Regions from separate parts of the Pseudoalteromonas sp. Z9A6 genome, predicted to be linked through region 4. Evidence: predicted binding sites of a transcription regulator. Region 4 holds the regulator's gene; each other region holds the start of a gene.
The links. The regulator sigma-54, encoded in region 4, starts transcription at its own class of promoters, with help from an activator protein. The targets are predictions, from matches to a motif close to GTTGGCACGNNNNTNGNNT.
Positions count from the first base shown of each region.

Region 1 (7,558 bases), on a different contig from region 4:
CCTAGGCGCATGGCCTCTACCGCATCGTCAATTGTGGCGTACGCCGTCATCATCAATACAGGTAAATCAGGGTGGTTTAATTTAATACTGCGTAGCAAATCAAGTCCACTCATTGCGCCCATTTGCACGTCGCTTACAACAAGCGAAAATTGATCTTTTTTAAGCAGTAACATTGCTTGCTCAGCACTGCTCGCTGCAATACATTCAATACCCGACATTTCAAGGGTATCGATTAAGGCTTCACGAAGCCCAGCGTCATCTTCGACAACTAAAATAGTGTTACTCATAATGACCCCTCTAATTTAGATGCTGTCTTAATAGGCAGTAACAAGCTAAAGCAGGCACCACCATGCGTATTATTAGTCACATCAACACGGCCTTGGTGTGCATTAGCAACCGAACTCACTACAGCAAGCCCTAAGCCTGTGCCCTGACTTTTAGTAGTAAAAAATGGTTCAAAAATTTTATCGCTTTGGCTTAAATCAACACCTGGGCCATTGTCGCTCACACTAATACGAACCATATCTAAATCTTTTAAATCTCTTTGTGCGCTAATTTTTACTTTTGCACCGCCACCAATAACTTGAATACTATTGTGCACAAGATTTTGAATAGCACTGGCCAATGCCGTTTTATTACCGACTATTTGTATATCGGGTTCTGGTAAGCTTACATCCAGTTCACTTTCATTAAGTGCGACCATCGCATCAGCGCCCGCTTTAACTTCTGTTAAAAGCTGCTGCATTGAAACTTGCTCAACAACTTGCTGATCGCCACTTTTAGCAAATAAAAGCATGTCGTTTACTTGAGTTTCTAAATCTTTTAAACGCGACATTAACTTTGTTTGAAAGTTATCGCGAGATGCTTCGGGTAAGCGCTTTGACCCTAAATTAGCAGCGTAAAGCATAGCGGCTGAGAGCGGCGTACGGACTTGATGCGCTAATGATGCAACCATTTTACCCAGCGCACTTAAGCGCTGCATATGTGCAACACGTTTTTGTAAGCGGCGGGTTTCGGTTAAATCCGTCATTAAAATAAGTTGCCCTGGCTCTGGTGCTAAAGCGGTAATATCGAGCTTTATTAAGCGCCCATCTTTTAAGGACACTTCGTGGCCATCATCTTGATGCGGCCTAAAAGAGCGCTGAATAACATTAAACCAGCGTTCGCCTTCAAGTGGCTCGCCAAGCATATCAATCGCTATTTGATTCGCTTTTGCAATCAACCCTTTGCCATCAAGTACAACCACGCCTGCTGGCATGGTATCAACCAAATGCGAAAGCCAACTTGCTTGCTTGCGCAGATCGCTTAATTCACCAATGTACTCCTCTTGAAGTAAACATGGGTTATACTGATTTGCAGAAAAAAACTGTGGTTTTAGCACGCTAGCAAGGGCCATAATCAAATCTCGAATTGATGTAGATACATGACTAAATGCACGATTTATACCAAAATTTATTTACATACTTATCATTGAGTTACATCAATAATTTGAGCGACATAAAAATGACGCACACAAAAAGGAATAATAATGAGTGAGCAAATAAAGTGCCGTTGCCCGTGGCTCGACACCACTAAACCCGACTACGTTATTTACCATGATGAAGAATGGGGCGTGCCTCTTTATGATGATACAAAGCTGTTTGAATTTATCACGCTAGAATCAGCGCAAGCCGGCTTAAGCTGGTACACAATTTTAAAAAAGCGCAGCGGTTATAAAAAAGCATTTGCTAATTTTGATGTAAAAAAGGTAGCCCAATTCACACAAGATGACATTGAGAGACTAATGCTTGATGAGGGTATTGTGCGCAATCGCTTAAAAATTTCGGCAACTGTTAACAACGCAAAGCGCTTTATAGAAATCCAAAAAGAATTTGGAAGTTTTAGTAACTACCAATGGCAGTTTGTGGGTAATAAGCCGATTATAAGTAATTTAAATAACGCTGAGGACTACCCAGCAATTACAGAGGCATCAACCGCATTTGCTAAAGACTTAAAAAAACGGGGTTTTAAGTTTTTAGGCCCTACAACGGTTTACGCTCATATGCAGGCCTGCGGTATGGTTAACGATCACAGTAATGATTGTTTTAGAAAAGAAGAAATTATTAAGACTTTTAGTGAGTAAGTGATTTATAACCATAAAAGTAATTTGTTCACAAAGAGGTTAAGAGACGCTGTGCTTTAGAGAAGTAACGCGTAGGTTGACTATGGCTTCTCATTTACCCTCGTTTTTTCTCTTTGTGAAATAACGTTTTAATTAAATGATTAAAAGCTACGCTTTTCACGCGAGCAAGCTCAGCGTCTACCGCCAAGGTTTAAGTTTGGGTTATCTTGTAGACGCCAAGCTTGCTTGCGTGACGGGCAAAGCCCGTAAAGTGATTGATCACAAATGAATAATAAATAACGAAAAGTATTTCACCATTTTCGTATTTCTAATCTCTTGAAAGATTATACTTTTTCATTTTCTCAACGAGTGTTGTTCTGCGAACCCCTAATATCTCTGCAGCGCGAGCTACAACGTAATCATAGCGCTCTAACGCTTGGGTAATTAAGCTTATTTCAAGTTCGGCTAAATAATCTTTAAGTTCAATACCATCATCAGGTAATAGCCCACTACCCGTTTGGCTAAACTCAGCGTCTGGCTCACTTTCGTAATCACTAAAGCCTGTGCTAAATATATCGTTAAAGGCGTCTTTTTCCATTAACTCTTCAGGGTATTCTGGCTCGTAGGCTTCAACTTCAATGTAACGATATTTGTTAGGTAAATCAGGAATATCGACCACTTTGTCAGGGAACATAATAACCATACGCTCCACCAAATTAGCAAGCTCACGAATATTACCAGGCCAAGCATGTTCTTTTAAGCTCTCAACTGCGCGCTCTGTAAACTTAGCGGTAGAACCAGTCTGGTCGTTAACACGGCGCATTAACTCTTTTAAAAGCAGCGGTATATCATCAGCACGTTCACTCAGCGATGGGTTTTCGATAGGAAATACATTTAATCGATAGTATAAATCTTCCCTAAAACTCCCCTCTTCAATCATTGTTTCAAGATTACGATGCGTGGCCGCAATAACGCGTACATCAGCTTGGATTGCCTTTGTACCACCAACACGTTCGTAGCTGCGTTCTTGCAATACTCGCAGCAACTTAACTTGCATTTGCAGTGGCATATCGCCTATTTCATCTAAAAATAGCGTCCCACCTTGAGCGAGTTCAAACCGTCCTTTACGAGCCGATATAGCACCAGTAAACGCGCCTTTTTCGTGGCCAAATAGTTCACTTTCGAGCAGCTCCGCTGGAATAGCACCACAGTTAACAGGCACAAACGGTCCATTAATACGCTTTGAAAGCAAGTGTACATTACGGGCAACCACTTCTTTACCTGTGCCTGATTCGCCTAAAATTAAAACATTGGCGTCGGTTTTTGCCACTTGTTCAATTAAAAAGCGAACATCTTTTACGGCCTCTGTTTCACCAACAAGTCCGTCAAAAGTTTTATGTGGTTTAGTATGCTTATGCTCATTTGGCAACATGCGCTGATACTGTTGGCAATCGTGAAGTAACTGCGTTGTCACTTCGTGATTAAATGGCTCGCAAATAAGCCCCACCACATTAGCTATACTTAATAGTGGTTTTAGCGTTTCGCCAATTAATAAAAACGGTAATGTTGGATAGCGTTTAATTAAGCTTTCGTGGTCAAGTGATTGCAACGCTCCTAAAATAATCATGCATTCTTGTTGCTGATATTTTTTGCATTCTTGTTCAAAGCAGTCTTCGTTTAATAGTTGTACAGCTTCACCAATAAAGCCAAGTGAAGCATTTAATCCTATTGCGCGGTTGTTATTATTATCTAAAATCAAGATCATTTTTAGCGAGCCGTACTTTCACTAATTTGTATAATTAGTTAAATTGTAAGCCAGTTCAGCATGGATGCAAGCAATAGCGGCAGTTTTTTGACATTAACGCCAAAAAACAGACGGGCTAGTTAAGTCAATCATACTTAATAGTTAATCATTAAGTATGAGTTGTAGTTTTAACTTAGTTATTACTCAGCGATTACTTAACGATTACCTAAATACAACCTAGCCTTAAAAATTAATTTACTCAGCAATAAAAATGCTATTGTTAGTAAATAAACTCAATTATAAATTTAAGTTGAAGTTAAAAATGCCGATACATAAATAAGCGAAAATGCTTGGCATTAATATTGCTTTATTCTTATAGAAGTATAAAAGCTATATTGATTTTTTATATAAGTTTTTATAATAGCTTTCACATAATTTTATTGCTTTAAATTTTAGGATTTTCCATGGCTCACATCTCAGTAAAAAAATACGGTCAAGTTCGTGCTAGTAGCATTGCCGAAATGACTCCTTACGAACAAATAAACCTTATATTTAGTAATATTATCGGCCGTTTAGCAGCTACAAAAGGGTTTATTGAGCGCAAAGAAATAGCTAAAAAAGGCGAAAACATCTCTGCCTGCATTTTACTATTAGGTGCACTGCAAGATGCGCTTAATTTAAAAGTAGAACAAGACCCGAGTATTTCGGATAATTTATTGGCTCTTTATGATTATTGTCAGCGTCGTTTAACGCAAGCGAACATAAACAACGATATTGAAGCGATTACTGAAGTATCAAGCATTGTTAAAGAAATTAAAGAGGGTTGGGAGGGTATTCCTGCCGACCAACGTATGCCGGCTATTTAATAACTATGCCAAAAAAGTCAACACAAGCCGCAGAGCAAATTAAACAATTACTCTGCGAGCTTCAAGCTCAAGTTAATAGCAACAGGGCCGATGGTGCTGCTAATTCGCTTGAGTTATTAAATAAACACTTAGTAAATTGGTGCGAAAGTACCTCACCGCCCACTGCTGATGAGTTAAGTGTACTGCAAACGCAAATTAATATGATTTTAGCAACCGCAGAAAACCAAAAAGTAGAGTCGTTTAATGCGATACTCAAACATAAAAAGTCGGATAAAGCCATAAACGCTTATAAGTCGACTTAACAGTAAAAGCCAACCCTTAGCATACCATCACCAAGCACACTAAGTGGCACACAATAAAAAGGCCGCTAAGTTAAATACTTAGCGGCCTTTTTAAATCAATAATACATATTATTTAGACTGCCTTACCACACCTGGCATATTGTCTAACTGCGCTTGAATATAGCTACTGGTAGAGTTTAAGCCTGCCACCAATAAATCCATACTATTATACTGCGCATACAAGCGCGACTCTAGTGACTCCATTTTACGCGCAAACGACACGCGCTCGTCATCAATATCGCGCAGCTGCCCTTCTTTACTTTCTATTCTGTTTTGAATTAAACCATCTGACTTAGTATAAAAGTTCATTAACTCATCAAACGATTGGGCAAAACCACCTTCATCAGTATTTTTACCTACAAAAAACTGCTGCACTAAATCAACATCATTTTTTACTTGCTCGTCTAAGCGTTCGCTATCTAAGCTTAACTTACCGTATCTGTCGGCTTCAACACCCAACTGCGATAGCGATAAAGAGTTACCATCGCCCAAGTCAACACTGTTGGTAATTTCTTGCCTTAACTTTGACATAACACCACGTAGCAGAGAATCACCCGCCATTACGCCAGCGCCATCCTCGCCAGATTTACCTAAATTCTTACTTAGCTCTAACAGCTCATTGTAACTTTTAACAAACCCATCGAGTCCAGCTTTAATATTATTATTGTTTTCTTTTACTGTTAATGTACTTACGTCACCATCAATACCTTGGGTTTTTTTAGCCGTAATATCTACGCCATCAATAACACTTTTAAACTCGTTCGTACTACTTGAAGCAATTAAAGTACCATCAATGGTTATTTGAGCATTTTGCGCCGCATTTACCTCAGTTAAATTAGTCGTATGGTTTGCAGGGTCCGCATCAGACACGTCATAGGCTAAGCGAGAGAGCCCGCCTACATCGGTATTGTTACCATCGCTATCTTGTACGGTAATGGTAATGGCGTTTTCTTCACCGGTTTGTTTACTGGTTAAAACCAAATGTTGACCTGCATCACTGGTTACTATCGTTGCTACCACAGAGTCATTAGAGTCAGAGCCAGTGTATGGGCCGTTATTTATTTGGTCTCTTAAATCTTCCAGTGTATTAGTAGGCGACAGCACAGTCGAAAAACTGTTATCTCCAGAGCCAATAGTAATCACACCACCACCAATCGCCTCATCGGCAGCAAATGCAGGAGACGATAACTTATGGGCTTGTGCCAGTGCATCAACTTTTACATTATAACTGCCTGGCTCGGCGTCTTTGTTTGAGCTAAGAGATATAAAATCATCATTACCCGATGCTGTGCGCTTTTGGTAGTTATCGACCTTGCCAAGCGCGGTCATAGATTCTTGCACTTTTACAAGTGCCGCCTTAAGTGTCCCAGCGGCAGAAATATCTGTGGTTAAATTACCCTCTTTTCTATTTAAACGCGATTCAAAAGGGGCTTTTTCGGCATTTACCAATGCACCTACAATTTCTGATACTTGTAAGCCTGAGCCTAACCCTGTAAACGAAATAGCCATATTACCCTCTTTAATAACTATTTAAATGAAAAATTAAGCCACCATTTAGGCGCTATACAGTGTGATCTATCAATAAGCCCGCAGTTTCAGATAACTTAGACACTAAATTTAACACTTCTTCCGATGGATATTGTTTAATAATATCGCCAGTGTCTTTATCTAGCACTTTAATTACATCGCGGCCAGAGTCCTCGTCTACCTGAAACTGTAAGCTACGGTTCATTTCACCCATAAACTCCTGCAATTGCTGCGCCATTTTTTCTAGCTGTTCACGCTCTAACGGCTGAGCAGTTACTTCTTGATTATTTTTTTCGTATTGATTTTGCTGTAATCGTTGCTGATTTTGTGTATCAGCTTGCTTTACATCGTCAACAGCGCGTTCGGTTACCGAACTAGCCGCTTGACCAACTACTTTATCTTCACCCGCAAGCGGAGTTGGTAATGTAACTTCTGCATTGGAATTAATGGTATTCATAACAGATTCCTATTTATTAGTTAATTAAACAATAGCTCAATTAAAACCCTTAAACCACAAAAGGAGGTAGCTAAAGCCACCTCCTTTTTTGTAAAACTAATACTGACTTTATGTACTAGCTAGCTAACCATTAAGCTATAACGTTTAACTTATTAACCTAATAAGCTAAGTGCTGCTTGTGGTAACTGATTCGCTTGCGATAAAATTGACGTACCCGCTTGTTGCAATATTTGGTTTTTAGTCATTTGCGCTGTTTCTGTTGCAAAATCGGTATCTTGAATACGGCTACGTGATGCAGATACATTTTCTTGAATATTAGACAAGTTACTAATAGTATGGCCAAAACGGTTTTGCAGAGCACCCAAATCGGCACGTTGCTCATCTACTTGCTTCAAGGCTTCATCAATTGAAGCTAACGCATTTTGAGCACCAGTACCATCTGAACCACTGATATCAATCGATCCAATGTCAACACCAGACACACTTGAATCAGCATCACCTAGAGAGGCTGTTGAAGCCCCA
Region 1 covers NZ_WTKZ01000003.1:96,215-103,772, forward strand. Annotated here, with positions in the region: gene GQR53_RS02000 (sigma-54 dependent transcriptional regulator) at 1-287, opposite strand, end outside; gene GQR53_RS02005 (ATP-binding protein) at 284-1,396, opposite strand; gene GQR53_RS02010 (DNA-3-methyladenine glycosylase I) at 1,529-2,122, shown strand; gene GQR53_RS02015 (sigma-54-dependent Fis family transcriptional regulator) at 2,430-3,866, opposite strand; gene fliS (flagellar export chaperone FliS) at 4,310-4,711, shown strand; gene GQR53_RS02025 (hypothetical protein) at 4,717-5,013, shown strand; gene fliD (flagellar filament capping protein FliD) at 5,122-6,561, opposite strand; gene GQR53_RS02035 (flagellar protein FlaG) at 6,614-7,036, opposite strand; gene GQR53_RS02040 (flagellin) at 7,189-7,558, opposite strand, start outside.
Region 1: the regulator sigma-54 is predicted to act here: its motif matches at 4,195-4,213, upstream of fliS (flagellar export chaperone FliS).

Region 2 (7,558 bases), on a different contig from region 4:
TATAGACTTTGCCTCGGCATTAAAAGCGGCAAGGTCAACCCAGCAAAGCGGCAATACCATGGTAAGAACTAACGATAAACACATTAGTGGAGGTACTCATAGTATGGGCAATTCTGAATCATTTCGCTTACCAAATCAATCAGATACAGGAGATGGTAACTCGGTTGATATACAAGTGGAACGAAACTTGTATACACAGAATGCTATGGAGTATCAGGCCAGCTTGCAATTTTTAAGCGGCAGATTCAAAGGTCTGAATAAAGCTCTCGGTAGTCAAGGATAAAAATTATGAGTTTATATAATGTTTTTGATATTGCAGGTTCGGGTATGAGCGCACAAAACGTTCGCTTAAATACTACAGCTAGTAATATTTCTAATGCTAATACCATTAGTTCATCTCAAGACAAAACGTACCGAGCGCGCCAACCTGTATTTGCGGCTGAGCTGACAAAGGCTTCAGCATCAGTAAGTAACCAGCAGGGCTCCGCAGTTGGTGTTAAAGTTTTGGGCATTGTTGAAAGCGATGCACCATTACAAATTGAATATAACCCAAACCATCCAAGTGCGGATGAAAATGGCTATATCTATAAACCCAACGTTAATGTTGTAGAGGAGATGGCAAATATGATTTCTGCCTCTCGCTCTTACCAAACAAACGTGCAAGTTGCTGATGCAGCAAAGCAAATGCTAAGTAAAACACTGTTGCTAGGGCAGCGGTAACCGAGGGTAGGTTATGAGTAACGATATTAGTACATCTTCATCCTATTTAGACTCTATACGCTGGCAAGAAAAGCAAGTAGCGACCAGCGACAATGAGAGTGATACGTTAACACAAGAAGACTTTTTCTCTTTGTTAACTCAGCAATTATCGTATCAAGATCCCAGTAACCCTGCGGATAACGATCAAATGATTGCGCAAATGACTAGCTTTACGATGGCGCAAGGTATCAGTGATTTGAATTCAAATTTTGATACGCTGGCTACTTCGATGACATCAAACTCAGCCCTGCAAGCTTCAACGCTTGTTGGCAAGCAGGCTTTACTAGAGTCTAATACTGTTGATTTAAATGAATCAGGTGATGCTAAAGGGTCTATCGTTGCTGAAAGTGCAGTTGAAAGCTTAACACTTAGTGTAACTGATGCTTCAGGACAGCTAGTGAGAACAATTGATATGGGTTCTCAGCCTGCGGGCGCTGTTCGCTTCGCTTGGGATGGTAATAATGAAAGCGGTGAGCGTTTACCTGAAGGGGAATACACGTTATCGGCACAAGGTAGCACCAATGGCCAGTTTTCTAGCTTGCCTATTGCAACTTTCAAAAATATTGAAAGTGTAAACATTAACGGTTCAAGCGGCATCATTGTGAACACCAAAGAAGGTGCGGTTAGGTTAACCGACATTGCAGAAATCGCGTAACAAATTTAATATTTCTTGCCTGCCAGCAGGCCACAGATTAACAGGTTAGAGGTGAATTATGAGCTTCAATATTGCATTAACCGGCCTAGCTGCCGCACAAAAAGATTTAGACGTAACTGCAAATAATATTGCAAACGTAAATACAACAGGTTTTAAAGAGTCGCGCGCTGAGTTTGCCGATGTTTACGCTTCATCAGTATTTAGCTCTGGTAAGACTAAAAATGGTGATGGTGTTCAAACCGCTATGGTTGCACAGCAGTTTCATCAAGGCTCACTGCAATTTACAAATAACTCACTTGATTTAGCGATCACTGGTGAAGGTTATTTCGCGATGAGTGAAGACTTAGGTTCTCAAGATTTTTCTTATACTCGTGCAGGTGCATTCAAATTAAATGAAGATAATTTTGTAGTAGATGCCAAAGGTAATTTTTTACAAGGTTTCCCTGTTGATGAAGCTACAGGTGCCACTACATCAGTAAGTTTGAGTACTTCATCACCATTACAGATACCGGATTCGTCTGGTTCTCCTCGCGCAACAAGTAAAGTGTACTCATCATTCAACTTAGATTCACGAGAAACTCAACCTACAGTAACTCCTTTTGATTCAAGTACGAGTGCTTCTTATAATAGTTCTACATCAACTACAGTTTATGACTCATTAGGTGAGCCACATGTTTTACAGCTTTTCTTTGTAAAGCAAGACCCAACGACAACACCAAATCAATGGCAAGTTTATGGAACTTTAGACGGGAAAAATTTTGGGACAGATGGAGTTGAAACAGTCGCAGGTTCACATACTCCTATAGATACTTTTGAATTTACATCAGCAGGTTTGCCTAATGTAACATTACCGGCTACAACTTTTGATGATATAGACTTATCTTCTGATGCGACTACAGGTTTGACTTCTCTTTTGACTAATGGTGCAAGTTTTCCTGATGATGTGTCAGTCAGTTGGCGTGATGAAGCGGGAACCAGTAATAAAGTTCCCACTCAGTATGCAGGTAACTTTGAAGTAAAAGCGCTTGAACAAGACGGCGCTACTGTTGGCCGTTTAGCCGGTATTGATATTGGTACTGATGGTAAAGTAGTTGCATCTTACAGTAATGGTGACTCAACTTTTTTAGGTCAAGTCGCTATGGTTCGTTTTTCTAACTCACAAGGCTTACAGCAAGTTGGCGATACTGCGTGGAAAAAAAGTTTAACATCGGGTGATCCAATTGCAGGCGAACCAGGATCAGGTACTTTAGGATCGATCAATTCATCAGCGCTTGAGCAATCAAATACTAATCTTACAAACGAGCTTGTAGACTTAATTACTGCACAGCGTAATTACCAAGCAAACTCACGTGCGCTTGAAGTTAACTCAACAATTCAGCAAAGTATTTTGCAGATTCGATAAGTTAAACCCCATTGAATATATTAGGCTGCATTTTTGCAGCCTTTTTTATAAGTCCTCTTTGTAAGCCCTTCTAAATACCTCTCAATGTTGCGTCAAATTTAATCTGGCACCTATTTTGCATTTATAAGTTCAGAGATTTTTTATGTGAGTCGATACTATGGACAAAATGGTCTACATTGCGGCCTCTGGCGCTAAGCAAAGCCTACAAGGGCTTGCGCTTAAAGCCAATAATTTGGCGAATGCAAATACAACAGGATTTAAAGCCGACTTTGCGCAGGCGCGTTCTATGCAAGCGTTTGGCGAAGGTTTGCCTACACGTGTATTTTCAATGCAAGAGCGTCCGGGTTCAAACATGGTATCGGGTGGCATTGTTCAAACCGGGCGCGACTTAGATATCGCAATGAGCGATAACGCATGGCTTGCTGTGCAAGATGCCTCCGGTAATGAAGCTTACACAAAAGTGGGTACGTTGAACGTTACAGCTCAAGGTATGCTCGTAACCAGCCACGGTCGTCAAGTTATTGGCGAAGGGGGACCTGTTATTTTACCCGTCCCAGTCGAAAAAATAGGGTTTAGCCAAGATGGCGCTATTCAAGTACGACCACAGGGCGCTCCCGCTAACTTTTTAGAAGAAGTAGATACGCTTAGAGTGGTTGAAGCAAATAGCTCACAGCTCGAAAAAGGTAACGATGGTTTATTTAGACCAAAAGCAAATGTAACAGTAGATACCTCTGCCAATGTAAAAGTTTTAAGTGGTTCGCTTGAAATGTCGAATGTGAACCCTGTTCATGAAATGGTCGACATGATAAGCCACCAGCGCCAATTCGAATTACAAGTGAAATTAATGAAAACAGCTGAAGAAATTGACGAGCGTCAAGATCAGTTATTACGCATAGTTTAACTTTAAAGTGAGGACACGATTATGAATCCAGCATTGTGGATCAGTAAAACTGGGCTAGACGCTCAACAAACCGATATATCGGTTATCTCAAATAACTTAGCGAATGCGAGTACCGTAGGTTACAAAAAAAGCCGCGCTATATTTGAAGATTTACTTTATCAAAATATTAATCAACCAGGTGGTCGTTCATCGCAAGATACCGAAATGCCGTCGGGCTTAATGTTAGGTGCGGGTGCTAAAGTTGTAGCTAACCAAAAAGAGTTTACGCAAGGCAACATGTTGACCACCGAAAACTCACTAGATTGGATGATTTCTGGCGAAGGCTTTTTTGAAGTACTGCAACCAGATGGCAATATTGCTTACTCGCGCAACGGCCAGTTTACTACCGATGGCGATGGACGAATTGTAACATCGGGCGCAGGTTACGTTATTCAGCCAGAAATGAATGTACCAGATGACGCGCAATCAATTACGGTTTCGCAAGACGGCGAAGTATCTGTACGTGTTGCAGGCCAAGCCGATAACGTGGTCATTGGTCAGCTGACTATTAGTGATTTTATTAATCCGTCGGGCCTTGAGCCAATTGGTCAAAACCTTTATACCGAAACCGCTGTAAGTGGTGCGCCGGTACAAGGTAATCCTGGTGTTGAAGGGTTAGGTAGCATTATTCAAGGCTCACTCGAAACATCTAACGTAAATGTAACTGAAGAGCTGGTAAATCTAATCGAAACTCAGCGTATTTACGAAATGAACTCAAAAGTAATTTCGGCCGTTGACGAAATGATGAGTTATATCAATCAACAGCTTTAATAGAATAGGGGGAATTATGCGTAATATTATTTTATTTGCAGCGGGCACATTATTTTTAAGTGGCTGTATGTCTACGCAAAATAGTGAGGTAGTGCAGGACGACCCTTACTACGCACCTATGTACCCCGAACCTGTTTTAGAGCCGCTGGTAGCCACAGGTTCATTGTTTAATACTCATACATCAAACGACTTATATTCTGATAAAAAAGCGCTACGTACTGGCGATATAATTACGGTTAAATTGCAAGAGTCTACTCAAGCAACAAAAGCCGCTAAAACAGAAACAGACAAAGAAACTGACGCAAGCTTAGATCCCGTTATTGGATTAGGTGGTCTACCTGTAAATATAGGTGGTGACAGCATTCAGTTTGGTATTGGTAGTGATTCGTCGTTTACGGGCGATTCAAAATCAAACCAGTCAAACAGCTTAGTAGGCGATATTTCGGTTAATGTAATGCGCGTTTTACCTAATGGTAATTTAGTTATACGCGGCGAAAAATGGCTAACGCTTAATACCGGCGAAGAGTTTATTCGTTTAGAAGGGCTAGTACGCCCTCAAGACGTAAGTGCCGATAATACGGTTGAATCAAACCGTATTGCTAATGCACGTATTCAATACTCAGGTAAAGGGCAAACGCAAGAAGCGCAAAGTCCTGGTTGGCTTACACGTTTCTTTAGCAGTTCGCTGTTTCCATTTTAGAGGGTAACAACATGAATAGCCTTAAAGCTTTATGTTTAGTTGTGTTATTAGGCTGGCAATTTACTGCCAGTGCTGAGCGCATAAAAGATGTGTCTATGGTTGAAGGCGTACGCTCTAACCAGCTAGTTGGTTATGGCTTAGTGGTTGGTTTACCGGGCACTGGCGAGCAGAATTCATATACAAAACAAAGTTTTAGAGGCATGTTGAACAGCTTTGGTATTACGCTACCTTCAACTCAAAGTCCTAAAATTAAAAATGTTGCCGCTGTGGCGGTGCATGCAGAACTACCCGCATTTAGAAAACCCGGGCAAACAATAGATATTACGGTTTCTTCTATTGGTAGTGCAGGCAGCTTGCGTGGTGGTACTTTACTACAAACTTTTTTAAAAGGTGTAGACGGTAACGTGTACGCAATTGCACAAGGTAGTTTAATTGTCGGTGGCTTAGGCGCACAAGGTCTTGATGGCAGTAAGGTTGTAATTAACACGCCTACAGTTGGTCGTATACCAAATGGCGCAACAGTGGAGCGCACCGTAGAAAGCCCATTTATGCAAGGCGATTACATTACCTTCAACCTAAACCGCCCAGACTTTACAACGGCAAAACGCCTAGAAAAAACAATTAATGACTTAGTTGGCCCAAATAGTGCGCAAGCAATTGATTCTGTTTCTATTCGAGTTATAGCACCACGCGATGCATCCCAGCGTGTATCGTACTTATCGACACTCGAAAACTTGGAATTTAAGCCAGCTGATATGGCCGCTAAAATTATAGTTAACTCGCGCACAGGTACAATTGTCATTGGTAAAAACGTTAAGCTTCAGCCTGCCGCTATAACTCACGGTGGCTTAACAGTAACAATTGCAGAACAACAAAATGTGTCACAACCAAACCCGCTAGCAAACGGTGATACAGTTGTCACACAGCAAAGTATTATTGATGTAAACCAAGACGACTCGCGCGCCTTTGTATTTAATCCAGGTGTAAGCCTTGACGATTTAGTTCGCGCAATTAACGAAGTAGGCGCAGCGCCTGGTGACTTAATGGCTATTTTAGAAGCACTAAAAGAAGCCGGCGCAATTAACGGGCAGTTAGTTGTTATATAAATAACTCAAGCCAATAAATAACGTATTACTTAAGCCCTAGATATAGGGCTTTTTATTTACAGCAACTTAAGTTTATTATTTTTATCTTCCTCGTTTTATCGGTAGTGGCTCAATTTTTGCATTTTTAACTGCATTATTCATTTTGTGTCAAAAAGCCGATGGAAACTAATCACCTCGATAAACAAAACTTTTTTGATTTAGGCAACTTAGATTCACTTCGTAAAGAAGCCTTAACGAGTGGCGATGCATCAACTGATGCTTCCAAAGCTGCGCTCAAAAAAGCGGCCGCACAATTTGAAGCTATTTTTACGCAAATGTTGCTCAAAGGAATGCGCAAAGCTAACGAAGCATTTGAAGATAAAGACAGTCCATTTAATTCAAGTGGCGTAAAGTTTTTTGAAGAAATGCACGATCAGCAACTTTCAACAGAGCTTTCATCAAATGGCTCGTTAGGCCTTGCCGATTTAATTGTTCAGCAGTTATCGCCTGAGTCTAAAAACTTTATGCCAGGTTCGGTGCTTAGAACAACTAACGATATTTTCAGCGATACGCAAGTCGGATCCGCTCTTCCTCATGAGCAAAAAAATAAGCAACCCGATCTTATCGTTAAAAGTACTAAAGCCGATATTGCTGAGCCTAAGGTTAATACTGCAGAGTCTAAAACCGATAGCCCAACATTTAAAAATGCAGAAGAGTTTGTAAGTTCAGTGTGGGAACACGCTAAAACTGCAGCGCAAAAAATAGGTTTAAACCCAGCGGTAATGGTTGCTCAAGCGGCACTTGAAACCGGTTGGGGTAAACACATTATTAATAAAAGTGACGGTGGCAGCTCAAATAACTTATTTAATATTAAGTCAGATAAAAGCTGGGAAGGCGACAAAGCAAGCAAAGTAACGCTTGAGTTTGAACAAGGCACACCCGTTAAAAAACAAGCCAGCTTTAGAGCCTACGATTCAATTAAAGATAGCGTGAACGACTTCGTTGATTTTTTAACGCAAAACCCACGCTACAAAGAAGCATTACAAAATACAGCAAAACCAAATGACTTTTTAGATTCATTACAAAAAGCAGGTTATGCAACCGATCCAAATTATGCCAGCAAAATAAAAAATGTGCTCAATAGCAGTCAGCTAAAAGACATTGCGGCAAACGTGATCCGCCAAGGAGTAGAGTAACATGTCGTTTAATTTATTAAACATTGCCAGTTCTGGGGTTAGAGCAAGCT
Region 2 covers NZ_WTKZ01000003.1:110,247-117,804, reverse strand. Annotated here, with positions in the region: gene flgB (flagellar basal body rod protein FlgB) at 1-283, shown strand, start outside; gene flgC (flagellar basal body rod protein FlgC) at 289-720, shown strand; gene GQR53_RS02090 (flagellar hook assembly protein FlgD) at 734-1,414, shown strand; gene flgE (flagellar hook protein FlgE) at 1,473-2,816, shown strand; gene GQR53_RS02080 (flagellar basal body rod protein FlgF) at 2,974-3,717, shown strand; gene flgG (flagellar basal-body rod protein FlgG) at 3,739-4,527, shown strand; gene flgH (flagellar basal body L-ring protein FlgH) at 4,544-5,227, shown strand; gene GQR53_RS02065 (flagellar basal body P-ring protein FlgI) at 5,239-6,333, shown strand; gene flgJ (flagellar assembly peptidoglycan hydrolase FlgJ) at 6,492-7,508, shown strand; gene flgK (flagellar hook-associated protein FlgK) at 7,510-7,558, shown strand, end outside.
Region 2: the regulator sigma-54 is predicted to act here: its motif matches at 2,919-2,937, upstream of GQR53_RS02080 (flagellar basal body rod protein FlgF).

Region 3 (7,558 bases), on a different contig from region 4:
TTATGCTTTTTAATCAACTTATAAAAATCTGAGCGATTGCGCTTGGCAAGCTTAGCGCCTTCAGCTACGTTACCACCTGCCATTTTTAAAGTGTTAATTACATAGTCGCGCTCAAACTCTTTTTTAGCGTCGTTTAGTGATAATGGTTCTACGTTTGTTTCGTTACTATTTAGCGCAGCTAACACCAAGTGCTCTGAAATAACATCGCTTGGCGTTAATGCTACAACCTGCTCTACTACGTTTTGTAATTGGCGGATATTACCTGGCCAGTCGTAACGTACAAGCGCATGCATAGCATCGCTTGCAAAGTGTTTTTCAGTTTGGTTCATGCGCTTAGCAATGCTTGCACTAAAGTGCTGTGCTAATAAGCTTATATCTTCGCGGCGCTCACACAGTGGCGGTAATTTTAAATTAACTACGTTTAAGCGATAGTATAAATCTTCTCTAAATTGCTGGTTTAAAATAGCTTCAGGAAGATTTTTATGTGTTGCCGACACTATGCGTACATCAATTGCTATCTCTTCTTGAAAACCTACTGGGCGAATTGTTTTTTCTTGTAATACGCGCAGTAACTTAACCTGTAAGTTAAGCGGCATATCGCCAATTTCGTCTAAAAATAACGTGCCACCCTGTGCTTGTTGAAACAAACCTTGGTGATCTTTAATTGCACCCGTAAACGAGCCTTTTTTATGACCAAATAATTCGGACTCTAAAAGCTCCCCTGGTACAGCACCGCAGTTAATTGCAACAAAAGGGCCACCGCTTACATGGCTATGCTGATGAATCGCCTGTGCGAGTAATTCTTTACCAGTACCACTAGCCCCCGAAATAAGTACATTAACTTGCGTTGGCCCAAGTAGTTTTACTTGCTCTAACAAGTGCAGCATTGCACCACTGCGCGTAACTATATTACTTTTAGGTGCAGCTTCATCGGCGTTAACACCATGAATTTCTATCGCTTTTGCAAGGCTGTCAAATAGCTCATCTTTATCCACTGGTTTAGTTATGAATGCAAAAATACCCTGCTTAGTTGCCTCTACTGCATCAGGAATTGAGCCGTGCGCTGTCATCATAATGACAGGTAATGCAGGGTAGCGGCTTTGCAACTGACGATGCAGCGCCATGCCATCCATTTCATCCATACGCAAGTCGGTTATTACGGCGTCAAACACTTGGCTTTTAAGTATTTGTAGTGCGGTTAAGCCGCTTTCACAGGTCGTTACTTCGTACCCTTTTGATTCGATACGAATAGCGAGCAGTTTTAATAAGCTAGCGTCGTCGTCAACGAGTAATACTTTTGCACCTTGCACTTTAGTTGCTGCCATAGTTACTGCTCCTTAGTTTCTTCTCGTAGTAAAAGCTGCTGCTCAATTGTTGCTAACGATGAGAGGGTTTCTTGCATTTTATTGTTAAGTGCTTGTTGCTCTTTTTTAGCATTTATTTGCATAGTCACTTGTTGCTTTTGAAGCCATAAATATTGCTTTATATCATCTGGCCAAAAGTAAGCAAGATCGAGTTTTAGCAACTTAGTCATTACTGTATTTGGATCATCATTTATGTTTAAGCACATAAATTTAAAAAAGCGTTTAAGATCGTTTTCGCCTGTAAAAATATCTTTTTTTGGCACCAATTTAAATCCGCCACACTGATTAGCGTGCCATGCAATAACTTGCTCTGCTGGAGGGTAGCTAGGTTCTATTTTTGGTCTGGGTTTTGGGCTTGGTTTGCTGTTTTTGTCGTTTTTTATTTTAGTATCGACCACAGGTGCTGGTGTAATTGACACACGCTCTTCTTGCCCATTATTAATTTCACAACCAGATATAACCATGCTGCTACTGAGCACACATAAAATAGCGATTAAACGCAAGCGCATGTTAATTAACTCCTAGATTTTTTGTTATGGGAATTTTAATTGAAAACCGGCAACCATGTGGCTCATTATGTTCAACAGTAAGTGTACCTCTTAGCTGTTCAACAGACTCTTTTACAATAGTTAAGCCCAGCCCACTGCCTTGCAGCGTAACATTTTTACTGTGTTTACCTTGATAAAATGCGCTGAAAATTTGAGTTTTTTCTTGCTCTTTAATACCGCACCCTCTATCGAGCACAGCGATACAAAGTTGATTTTGCTCAAGCGCTAAATTAATAGTAACGCTTTGCTTATCTTCTGAAAATTTTAAGCCATTTGAGATAAGCTGAATTAAAATCATCTCAATAAGCTCACTAGGTAAAGCAAGCGGTTTATTTGGTAAGTCATTTTTCCATTGCAGAGCCTGCTCACGCGCACTTAAGCGATGCTCAAAATGGCTATTTATTTTATTAATAAGGAGGCTAAATTCAACTTCGCTTAGACTGTCTTTACTGGTACGAATCGCATTATAACTCAATAAACTGTCAATCATTGTACGAAGGCGCACCATAGATTGGCTAATAAGCTCAAGTACCGCTTTTTGCTCACCTGTAATTGGGCCTACTATTTCATCAGTTAGTAAGTCAGTACCTTCGACCATTGAAGCTAACGGCGTTTTTAGCTCATGGGTGACATGGCGTAAAAAAGTATCTTTTTGCTGCTCAAGCATATGTAGTTGCTCTTGCACCCACTGAAGCTTCTCTCCTAGCTCAACTAGCTCGGCTGAACCTTTAACTGATATTTTTTGCTGCCAATGTCCCTGTCCTAACTTATCAATAACCGTGGTTAACCCTTTTAGTCGCCCACTTATGCGCCATAAAAAACCACCACCTACAATTAAAGTAAGTGGAATAAGTGCCACCAGCCAGTTTATAAATGAGGCTTGCAAGCTTGTCAGCTCATTTTGGTTATTGGTAATTTGCGCTTCGTTTTTATCACGTAACCATAAAGTAAGTTCAGCAATTAAATCGCTCACTGGCACAAATAGCTCAGCTTGTTGTTGTTTTTGCTCAACGAGTTTTACATGCGCGGTTTGTAAGGTGGTATATAAGCGTTGCCATTGGTTGATATACTCTTTATTCGTGTTTACAAATTTGAGTTCATCAATGCTTTGTATGGATGATTGCCATTTATCGACAATAAGCTTATCTAGCGATTCACTTTTTAATACCCAGTTTTGCCTAGTGGCGCGTTCAAGACTGTTGAGTTCTTGCTTTAAAGTGTTAAACGATTTAGTAACTTGGTAGTTGTTACTCACAATACTTTGAGTAACCGCTAATTGCTTATTAAGCGAATTTAAAAATACGATCACCACTATAGAAAGCGGAAGTAGCGAAAGCAGCATACTCATTGCAAATTGCCCAATTAAATTAGGCCGCCAGTTAAGCATTGCTTGGTATTTTTTAGCTATGGTTGCTGGCATTTCGTTTAGTCCTTTTAAGTTAAGCGCTCTATTATTAAGTGCTTACCTTATACACTAGCTGAACCAGCAATTATATTTAATACGATTAACAGCCAGCACTATAAAACAATGTGTCGCCAAATAGAGACAACGTAAACCATTGATTTTTTAAACCCTACCTTTAATCTCACTGCATAATGTTGCAAAAGGCGCACAAAAATTACAATAAACCCAGTAAAAAATTCTCACTCCCCTCAAGTTAAAACGCTAAGCATTTGAAAATTAATAACAATTATTATTGGCATCATTTTTGTAATGCTGTTACTAACTTTAATCAATAAGGAAATAATTATGAACAAACGCATTTTAGTAATTTCATCATTACTGGCTTTAGGCTTTTTAGGCGCTAATGCACACGCAATGGACGTTCACGCGACTTTTAACGAACTTGATAAAGACAGTAACGGCACATTAAGTGAAGCCGAAGCAGGTGAAGATGCTGTGTTACACGAGAATTTTTCTCAAATTGATACTAATCAAGATGGGCAATTGTCGCTAGATGAATTCAAAAAATTTATTCAATAAACTCATTTAATAAGGAACGTGATTATGAAACAACTTATAGCCGCTTTTTCATTAATGTTTTTAGCAATTAGTGCCACTGTAATTGCATCGCCAACAAATGTGCGTTTTGCCCACTTAGATAAAGACATGGACGGACAAATATCAATTGCAGAAGCAAAGGAAGACAAGGAAGTAATGAGACAATTTGCCGACTTAGATGAAGACGGTGATGAAAAAATCTCAAAAAAAGAATTTGAAAGCTTTAAACCTTAATCAGTAATTACTGATTAAGGTTTACTTAAGCTTGTTACAGGTAAACTGAGCTTAAAAGCATTTGCCATAATCCCTGAGGGAGTGTGTAAAAGGATTTAATGTTGGGAGTTAAATTACGGCAAGTGCTTTTTCCTTTTCACTTTATTTTAGCCACAAACTTTAAATACATCTTTTGGAAGGAACACCATGAAGATACTTCCCCTTATTGTAAGCATCTTAATGCTATTAAGCTTTGATGCCGCTGCACTTGATGTAAAGCAACGCTTTGATCACCTCGATAGCGACAAAAGTGGCTATTTAACGCATGACGAACTTGATCCCCAACCACAACTATTAAACACATTTGTAAAATGGGACAAAAACCAAGATAACCAAATTTCGTTAATCGAATTTAAAAATTACCTTACCAATAACCTCTACTGAGTATTTTTCATGAAAAAAACAAGCTATATAGCGCTTTTTGCGTTTAGTATTTTTAGCACATTAGGCTTTGCTGCAAGCAACAATGTTGCAGAGCAATTTGAAAAACTTGATAGAAACCAGGATGGTTTTTTAACACGTTCAGAAACCGCTGTAGACCCCGCTTTGTGGTCTCGGTTTTCAAGCTACGATCAAGACAAAGACGGCAAGCTAACGCTAAGTGAATACAGTTTATACGCTAGTAAATAAACCCTTTCAAAAGCTAGATATTTTATGTTCTAGCTTTACTGCTTTTTTCTTCATCATAATTTGTCTCACATATTGGTATTATAAAGTTGGGTTTGCTAGTGTTAACGCACTAACAATAAAAAATAATGCCTTATGTCGCTCAAAAAAATAATCAAACCACTCATACTAGCCAGCCTTTGCGCTAGTTCTAGTTACACTCTCGCACAAACAAAAGTAATTTATAACGCCAATGGTTATACCCCTTTATACAAAGGTGAAGTACAGCAGTTTTCTACCCTCGTTATTAAAAATGGCAAGGTAGTAAAACTAGGTAGCGAAACACTTAAAGATAGCTACCCAGATGCTAAGCTAATTGACGCGCACGGTAATACCTTATTACCTGGCTTAATTGATGCTCATGGGCACGTTATTGGCCTAGGAGATAATTTATCGCAACTTGACGTACGCGGCGCAAAATCGGTTGATGAAGTAACAAATAAACTAAAAGTATTTGCCGATAATAAACAAGGTTGGATTATAGGGCGAGGTTGGAACCAAGAGCTTTGGGCTGATACACGCTTTCCTACAGCTAAAGATTTAGACAAAATAGTTAGCGATCGACCTGTGGTTCTTTCGCGGGTTGACAGCCACGCCATTTTGGTTAATTCAAAAGCGCTCGAACTTGCTGGTATTACAGCCAAAACAAAAGCGCCTGAAGGCGGTGAAATAATTAAAGACGAATTTGGTAATCCTACAGGTATTTTTGTAGATAAAGCAGAATCGCTAATTACCCAGCATATGCCAGCCCCCTCAAAACAAGATATAAGTGACTCACTTGATGCAGCAGGTAAGCATTTATTAAGTTTAGGCATTACCTCTACTCACGATGCAGGTATTGATAAAACCACATGGGAGGTTTACAAAGAGCGCGGCGACCTTGGTAATTTACCATTACGTATTGTGGCAATGCTAAGTGGTGCAAGTCCTGATTTAGGCACAATGTTAAAGGCAGGCCGATACCACGACAAAAATGACTTTATGGAAATTCGCAGTGTTAAAGTTTACGCCGATGGCGCACTTGGCTCTCGCGGAGCCGCTCTGATTGAAGAATACGCAGACAGACCTGGTCACCATGGTTTAATGCTTGAAACACAAGAAAAACTCGAAGCGCTCTTTACACAAAGCTTTAAAAGCGGCTTTAGCGCAAATACCCACGCAATTGGCGATAAAGCAAATAAAGTAGTACTTGATGCTTATCAAAATGTGTTTAAAAAAACGGGCGGTATATTACTACGTAACCGAATAGAGCACGCACAAATTGTAACGCCTGAGGATATCCCTCGCTTTAAAGCGTTAAAAATAATCCCTTCAATGCAGCCAGTACATGCCACTTCTGATATGCATATGGCAGAGCAACGCTTAACTGAAAAACAATTAAGCGGTGCCTATGCTTGGCAAACATTTTTAAAGCAAGGATCGGTGGTTGCAGCAGGCTCTGATTACCCTGTAGAGCTTGCAAATCCATTTGATGGTTTGTATTCAGCCATTACACGCATGGATCATAACAAACTACCTGAAAACGGCTGGCGCGCAAGTGAAGTACTAAGCCGCGAAGATGCATTACGTGCATTTACTCTCGGTGGCGCTTATTCAGCCCATCAAGAATTTAAGGTGGGTAGTTTAGAAAAAGGTAAATGGGCCGACTTTATTTTAATTGATAAAGACTACTTTAAAGTGCCTGTTGACGAGATATACAAAACAAACGTACTGCAAACATGGGTAGCAGGAATAAAGCGATACGAAAAAACTAAGACAGAAAATACCACCGAAAAATAAAACTAAAAAAGGGTTAACGCAAGTTAACCCTTTTTGGTTGTGTAGGAAGGCACTTTTAGCTAAACATATTTTTCACATCTTTTAGCATGTCGTTGTACTCATCACTTGTGAATAGCTGCATAGACGGTATAACGCCTTTGTCTATATACGTTTGCAGCGCTGTCGACTTATCAGAAACTTGTAACGTGCCCTCTAAAATAGCCCCTACTCGAATAAAATCCACGTAACTTACTTTTTCAGGTTTGTAACTTGGGTCAGCCCAGCTCTGAGCTACATCAACAAACTCTTTAGGGAATTCCCACGCTTGCATAATAGATGAGCCAATTTTTCCACTCAGCTTTTGAATTGCGTGCGCTAAAAAGCTTGGGTTGGCAAATACCTCTGGGTGGCGCTCAGCTTCGGTTAAAATTGGTAATACACCAATATTATAAACAAGTGCGGCGAGTGTAATAGAATCGCGGTTTAGTGACGTGTGCTTACTATTTTTTAAATAAAATTCCATGAGTGATATTGAATGGCTAGCAACAGTTAATGTTTTTTGCCATGCCTTACCCATGTAGCCTTTAATTAGCTCATTATTTGATACAAATAATTGTTCCATAGCCATAGCTGTAGCAATGTTTTTAATTTGACGTAATCCAATACGAGTCACTGCTTGTTGTAAATTAGATACTTTTACAGAACGTCCCATAATCGCACTATTAGCTACTTTTATCATACGAGCTGAAAGCGCTGGATCTTGTGAGATTACATCTGACATTTGGATTAAATTCACATCTGGGTTATCTGCAGCTTGGCGAACCTTAATCGCTACTTCAGGTAGCGTTGGTAAAACCAACGTATCGTTATTTATTCTATCGACTAGAATCGTTAATAAAGCGTTTTCTGTAGACATAAAGCTGCCATCCTTTTGTGTTCAGCCTGTA
Region 3 covers NZ_WTKZ01000013.1:50,259-57,816, reverse strand. Annotated here, with positions in the region: gene GQR53_RS07485 (sigma 54-interacting transcriptional regulator) at 1-1,325, opposite strand, end outside; gene GQR53_RS07480 (hypothetical protein) at 1,328-1,873, opposite strand; gene GQR53_RS07475 (HAMP domain-containing sensor histidine kinase) at 1,875-3,332, opposite strand; gene GQR53_RS07470 (EF-hand domain-containing protein) at 3,663-3,896, shown strand; gene GQR53_RS07465 (hypothetical protein) at 3,921-4,148, shown strand; gene GQR53_RS07460 (calcium dependent protein) at 4,335-4,571, shown strand; gene GQR53_RS07455 (calcium-binding protein) at 4,581-4,817, shown strand; gene GQR53_RS07450 (amidohydrolase) at 4,950-6,632, shown strand; gene GQR53_RS07445 (HDOD domain-containing protein) at 6,688-7,527, opposite strand.
Region 3: the regulator sigma-54 is predicted to act here: its motif matches at 3,609-3,627, upstream of GQR53_RS07470 (EF-hand domain-containing protein).

Region 4 (7,558 bases):
TTAACAGTACTGAAGCTGTAGCCCTGCTCATTTAAATAATCATGCAGCTCTTGATCAGAGCCTGATTTTATCGCGATGCTCACAACGGGGTATTTATTCTCGTTTGCGAGTTCGTTTATGGCAGGGGAGGTAATACTACAAATAGGACACCAAGTTCCCCAAAAATACACAAGCGTGGGTTTATCTTGGCTCATTGCTGCTAAATCAATGTTTTGCCCTTTATAATCGATTAATTGTAATTGAGGATTTGCTGGCATGACAGGTTGCCGCCACCAATTGACGGCGGTATAAAGGACGAAAAATATAGAGCCATATACCAGTACACTTTTTAATATGGATACGCTTTTTTGTTTTAGCGTTTTTTTAGGTATGTCATTTTTATGTTTGGTATCCGTTGCCATAGCTACTGATTTACCCTAAGTATTTTTGCTGTAGTTTTTTACATTTAAAGCGTTTAATTTATATCAGCAACCATGTAGCAGTACCTAAAAAGGCGAATATACCAACAATATCAGTCACCGTGGTTAGCACCACACTCCCTGCAAGAGCAGGGTCTATATTCATTCTTTTAAGAATTATTGGAATACTTGCACCAGCAACACCTGCCACCACTAAGTTCATAAACATAGCGAAAGCGAGTACGCCACCAAGCATAAAGTCCCACTGCCATAGCGCAATAACACCCGCAATTAATAGTGACCACAAAATACCGTTTAGCGCGCCAATGGCCAGTTCTTTCATCATCAAGAAACGTTGGTTTGTTTGGTTTATATGACCTACTGCAATACCACGGATAACAAGCGTTAATGATTGGCTACCAGCAACACCACCCATAGAAGGGACAATACCGTTAAGCACAGCCAAAATAGGTAGCACATCTAAAGTGCCTTCAAAAAAGCTAGCTACAAAAGCAGCTGCAAGTGCGGTTAGTAAATTAACTCCTAGCCAAACTGAGCGTTTTTTAGAGCTTTTTAGTACAGGCGCGAATGTATCCTCTTCATCATCAAGACCGGCTAGGCTTAATAAGCTATGCTCGGCATCTTCTCGGATTACATCAACGATGTCATCGATAGTAACACGACCGAGGAGTTGGTCGTTATCGTCCACCACAGGGGCCGATATCCAATTATGGCGCTCAAATAATTGCGCTACTTCACTTTCATCCATTGAGATTGGGATAGACTCACAATCTTCATCCATTAAATCGCGCACAATTTTTTCTGGCGGATTAGTTAATAATGTACTCAGCGATAAAGCGCCTATAAAGCAGTTATGTTTATCAACAACATATAAATCATCTGTACCCTCTGGTAACTCACCACGCAGTCTAATATAACGAAGTACAACATCGAGTGTTACATCAGGGCGAATGGTCACCGTATCGGTGTTCATTAGCGCACCTGCTGAACGCTCTTGATATGACAGTGCTTGCGTGGCACGTTCACGGTCTTGAATGTCCATCGCGCTAACAACGTCTTTATAGACGGTATCTGGCAGGCTACGTAATACTTCACCTAAGTCATCGTGGCCCATGTCTTCAGTTGCGGCGGCAATGTGCTTAGGTTCCATTTGGGCAATAATGCCTAAACGAACATCTTCAGATAATTCTTCAAGAACATCACCCTGCACATCAGGATCGACCAATTGCCAAAGCAGTCGGCGAATTTTATGCGGTGATGATTCTAATAATAATGCGGTATCACAAGGAGCCGTTTTTGCGAGCATGCGCCTAACTTGAACAAATTGACCACTATTGAGTGACTTCGTCACCTGTTTTAGTTGCTGTAGTGGGTAATCTTGTTCAAAAGCTTCAGGCATTGGCGTCCTTTATAAATTGTTATATTACTTTATGGGGGGGAGGTGAGTTAACTGGCGTTACTAACCTATCTATTTTATATATCTGTTTTAATTGAAGCATTAGTAATGCGAATATTGTTTTTATAAAACAGGTTATTCTTGTTCATTAAAGCGTTGTGCTATTAATTCTCCAACAGCGTGTAAAGCTTGCTCAGAATCAGGGCCTTTACAAACAACTTTAACTTCTTTTCCTTGGCTACTTTCAAGTAACATTAGTGCAAGTACGCTATCGCCTGCTGCTTCTTTGTCATCTTGGAATAATGTGATTGTCGCATCAAATTGTACTGCTAATTGCGCAAGCACAGTAGCTGCTCTGGCGTGTAAGCCTAATTTGTTTTTTATTAAAAAGGTATCTTCACAATGCATAACTTACTCTACCTAAGCTGAACAGGTGATTATTCAGCTATATTATTTTTCTTGCTCGCGATGGCGAATTTTTACATTGGGATGTGTCATTGCGAAACTTTCACCGATAGTTTGCGCTAAATACACAGAGCGATGTTGCCCGCCTGTACACCCAATAGCAATGGTTAAATAACTGCGGTTATTTCGTTCTAAATGTGGTAACCACGTTTGTACAAATGTTTGAATTTGCCATGTGAATTTTTGCACTATGCTGTGATTAGCTAAATAGTCTTTAACCGGTTGATCTAACCCATTTAAAGGCTTTAACTCTGGTTCCCAGTGTGGATTTGGTAAAAAGCGTGCATCAAATACGTAGTCTGCTTCTTTTGGTATACCGTGTTTAAAACCAAATGATTCAAATGTGACAATCAGTTGCTTATCTTTTTTACCTAAAATCTTTTCACGAATAGATTCAGCGAGTTGATGAACACTTAAATCAGTCGTATCTATCATAAAGTCGGCGCGAGTGGTTAATACATCAAGTAATTCTTTTTCTTTTTTGATGGCTAAATCAAGGGGCAACGAGTCTATTGATAGTGGGTGTAATCTGCGTGTTTCAGAAAAGCGTTTGATCAATGTCTGATCGTCGCTATCTAAATAAAACAACGTAGGGTTTGCAAAGCCAGGCAAGTATTCAAGAATATCGTTAAATTCATCTTGTTCTTTAGGGATGTTGCGCACATCTATGCTAACAGCAATTTTATCGTAGCTATCAGACACACTGCGAACTAATGAAGGTAGTAGGTTTACTGGAATATTATCTACGCAATAATAACCTAAATCTTCTACAATGCGCAAAGCAACCGACTTTCCAGAACCAGAACGGCCGCTTATGATAATTAACTCCATTTAACACCCTTTATAAAACTATGATTGATCGACAATAACTTGGTAAAGCTCAGTATCAGATTTTGCACTGCGTAACTGTTTACAAAAATCTTTGTTGTTTAGTTTATCAGCAATGGTTGCTAGAGTCTTTAAGTGCTGCTGGTTATCGCCATCTGGTACGATGAGTGCGACAAAAATATCAACAGGGCGATTATCGATTGCATCAAAGTTTATTGGAGTTTCGCTAACGAGCACTAAAGCCAAAGGCTCTTCTGCACCGCTCATTCTTCCATGAGGAATAGCAATGCCACGCCCTATACCTGTACTACCTAATTTCTCTCTGCTCATTAAAGCGTTAAGAATATCTTGTTGCGGTAAATACGGAAGTTTGTCGTGAGCAAGTTCGCTAATGAACTCTAAAATTCTTTTTTTGCTATTAAAAAGGACCGCAGCTTTGCTGCAGTCCTGGCATATAAGTGAACTTAATTTCATCATATTAGTGTCGAGCAAGCTTCTCTTTGTGTTTGATTACTTGGCGATCGAGCTTGTCGATCAACGAGTCAATAGCGGCATACATATCTTGATGTTCTGTAGAGGCAAATAGCTCAGCACCGCTTACGTGTATTGTGGCTTCTGCTTTTTGATTTAATTTTTCTACATCGAGAATGACATGAACATTATTAATATGATCAGAGTGTCTTTCAAGCTTCGCAAATTTAGTATTAATATAGTCTCTTAGTGAATCGGTTAATTCTACGTGACGACCAGTTAAGTTTAGTTGCATAAGCATTACCCTCTTAGTTTAGCGTCTTAAATCAGACTTTTACGCTGATTTGACGGTGGAATAGCAAGAGATTCACGGTATTTTGCGATTGTACGTCTTGCTACTTTAATTCCTTGCTCAGCCAATATATCCGCTATTTTGCTATCACTCAATGGTTTTGCTGAGTTTTCTGCTGCGATTAATTTTCGGATAAGCGCACGTATTGCTGTAGATGAACATTCACCACCGTTTTCAGTACTTACATGGCTTGAGAAAAAATATTTAAGCTCAAATATACCACGGGGTGTATGCATGTACTTTTGAGTAGTCACACGCGAAATTGTCGATTCGTGCATTTCTACCATTTCAGCGACATCATTTAAAACCATTGGTTTCATGGCTTCAGGGCCATGTTCAAAAAATCCTTGTTGTTGCTTAACAATACAATTAGTAACTTTTAATAGCGTGTCGTTTCTACTTTCTAAGCTTTTAATAAACCATTTAGCTTCTTGTAAATGTGAGCGAATAAACTGGCTGTCGCCACTTGATTTTACAGTGCGAGACATTGCCGCGTATTGGCTATTAACACGAATTTTAGGCATGCTATCTGGGTTTAATTCGACAACCCAGCGACCTTTAATTTTTTTAACTGACACATCAGGAATAACATACTCAGATTCTTCCCTTACAATAGTATCTGCAGGTTTTGGGTTGAGAGTATGTATTAGTGTCATCACTTCTTTAAGCTCTTCTTCTTTAAGCTTAGTTTTTTTCATTAATGTACGATAGTCGCGAGCTGCTAATAGATCAATATGCTCGGTTAAAATCATTTTCGTTTCATTAATGTAAGGTGTTTCTTTATCAAATTGATTAAGCTGAATACACAAACACTCTTGTAAACTACGTGCAGCAATACCAACAGGATCAAACAGTTGAATGCGTTTTAATACCGCTTCAATTTCATCAAGTTCGACTTCGTTATCATCTTCGTTTTCTTGATTAAAGCTTTCTAAAATTTCTTCGCAACTGAGAGTTAAAATACCTGAATCATCGACGGCCTCTACAATCGCAATCGCGATGGCTTCATCGGTAGGGCTAAATGGCGTTAGTTGTAATTGCCACATTAAATACTCATGGAGCGTTTCAGTAGAGGCGCCTTGGTATATAGATTCGTCTTCAGGCATTGGACCTGATGAGGCTGCTGGGGCGGCACTCATGTACTCATCCCAACTAACATCCATAGCCATGTCGTCACTTAGCGTGTCTTTTGCAAGTGCTTCACCAGTATCTTGTTCGTATTCGCTCGGAGCATCATCAGCAGATGCGCTAACAGTTATGTCATCGGTATCAGCTTTTTGCTCGTTTTTACCAGCAGCGTCTTCAGAATAGTCTGCCTCTTCAACCTCTAATAGTGGATTACTGTCGAGAGCTTCTTGTATTTCTTGCTGGAGATCCAATGTACTGAGTTGCAACAAACGAATAGCTTGTTGCAACTGTGGAGTCATTGTAAGTTGCTGGCCCATGCGCAGCTGTAGTGATTGCCTCATGTATCTCTAACAATCCTTTTATGTTGTTATAATTAATACTAGCAGATGCTTAAAGACATGGCGTAAATGTTACAGCCTAAATTGCTCGCCTAAGTAAACATCGCGTACTGTTTTATCATTTAATACGTGTTCTGGAGTACCTGATGCAATCAGCTCCCCATGAGAAACAATGTAGGCTTTTTCACAAACATCAAGGGTCTCTCTTACGTTATGGTCGGTAATTAATACACCAATCCCACGATTTTTAAGATGTTCTATTATTTTCTTTATATCTAATACCGAAATAGGGTCAACACCGGCAAACGGTTCATCCAGTAATATAAATTTAGGATCTGCTGCCAGTGCTCGTGCTATTTCTACACGACGACGCTCTCCACCCGATAATGCCATACCTTGGCTATCACGAATGTGTTGTATGCTAAATTCATCTAATAAGTTATTGAGCGTGTCTTCTCTGGCTTGTTTATTTAGTTCTTTGCGCGTTTCTAAAATGGCCATTAAGTTTTGATAAACAGTCAGCTTTCTAAAAATCGATGACTCTTGTGGTAAGTAGCCTATGCCTAATCTAGCACGACTATGCATAGGTAAAAGAGTAATATCGTTATCATCAATAGATATTTTACCTTTGTCGCTAGGAACAAGCCCTACAATCATATAAAAAGTCGTTGTTTTACCAGCACCGTTAGGGCCAAGTAAGCCAACTATACTGCCAGCTTGTACTTCAAGGCCGACGTTTTTTACAACTTCACGACCTTTATAGCTTTTTGCCAATAGTTCTGCTTTTAATGTGCTCATGGTTGACCTTTATCGCCTTTTTTACTTTTTTTAGTTTCGATCGGTACTAAAATTGTGTGAACGCGGTCAGTTGAGTTTTCATCTTTTTCGGCACTGATGAGCTGCTGCTCTATGTCGTAGGTAATGCTTTTAGCATTTATTTTTTGTCCGGCTTGCGATACTTGTGCATTACCAACAAGCGTTAAAAAACGCTTAGATACATCATAACGTACTTCGTCAGCACTGGCGCTCATAGTCGTGCCGTCTGATTGCTTTTCTTCAAAGTGCGCAGGGCTACCTGTGGCAATTAATAATTGTTTATTATCACCAAGTTCATCACGTTTGTGTACTTCGAGGCGATCGGCTGTAATGCGGCGATTACCGTGAATAATCTCAACGTTTTTCTCAAAAATACCCACATTAGCTTTCAATTGACCTTCTTGCTTGTCGGCACTTATTGAAATTTGATTGGCAGCAGGTTGCGTGTTTTGCTCTGCAGCACTACTATTAAACGCTAGTATAAGTGTAGGAATTATAAGTGATTTTAATATTTTATTGGTCATAGTATATGGTTCGCGTATGGTTAATTAGTTTTATCACTTCGGCTTTTAAGTCGGCTTCTAGGCCTTTACCGGTGATTTTTAAATTGGGTCCAGTGATGATGACGGGTTGCTCCGAACGCATTGTTAATAGCTTTATATCAACCTGAATATTATCAGCATTGATTTTGTCTATCATGGCGTTATCGGTTAAATTTTTGGCAACCACATTACCTTCTAAAATTAATTGTTTATCTTCGTATAATGTTGCTTCGTCTGCATTTATTTGCCACGTTTGTTGTTCGTTATATAAAGTAAAAATGGGTTTTTCGAAAAACGTGAAACCTAATTGCTGGTATAGCTCCATTTTAGCCGCAGTGACTTTGTGGCTAATTTTACCTTGCTCATCATAGGCTGTCTGTTTGAGCTCAATAGCTATGTAATCAGGCTTAGCAATAACTTCAGGCTCAGCCTGAGGCACAATATTTGTTTGTGCAAAATAAGGGTACCAAAGCCAAACCATACAGCTAATGAATAAAACGCTTAATATTATGCGCGCTGCATTCATGAACTAGTGCCTTGTGTAGTCAATGCTTTACCATTTTCAAGCATGAGCAAATCGGTGAGTTCTCTCACAGCACCAAAACCACCAGGCATTTGCGTTACATAGTGTGACAAACGCTTAATAAGTGGGTGGGCATCATTTACTGCAACGGCAAAGCCTACTAACTCCATAACAGGCATGTCAGGACCGTCATCACCAATATAAGCAATTTGTTCATCGCTAAGGTTGAGTTTATCTTTTAATTCTTGATAGGCAATGAGCTTATTTTCTTGGCCTTGAT
Region 4 covers NZ_WTKZ01000009.1:3,644-11,201, forward strand. Annotated here, with positions in the region: gene GQR53_RS05365 (protein disulfide oxidoreductase) at 1-401, opposite strand, end outside; gene mgtE (magnesium transporter) at 460-1,818, opposite strand; gene GQR53_RS05375 (HPr family phosphocarrier protein) at 1,951-2,223, opposite strand; gene rapZ (RNase adapter RapZ) at 2,266-3,111, opposite strand; gene ptsN (PTS IIA-like nitrogen regulatory protein PtsN) at 3,130-3,582, opposite strand; gene hpf (ribosome hibernation promoting factor) at 3,587-3,874, opposite strand; gene GQR53_RS05395 (RNA polymerase factor sigma-54) at 3,901-5,400, opposite strand; gene lptB (LPS export ABC transporter ATP-binding protein) at 5,470-6,195, opposite strand; gene lptA (lipopolysaccharide transport periplasmic protein LptA) at 6,192-6,737, opposite strand; gene lptC (LPS export ABC transporter periplasmic protein LptC) at 6,727-7,281, opposite strand; gene kdsC (3-deoxy-manno-octulosonate-8-phosphatase KdsC) at 7,278-7,558, opposite strand, start outside.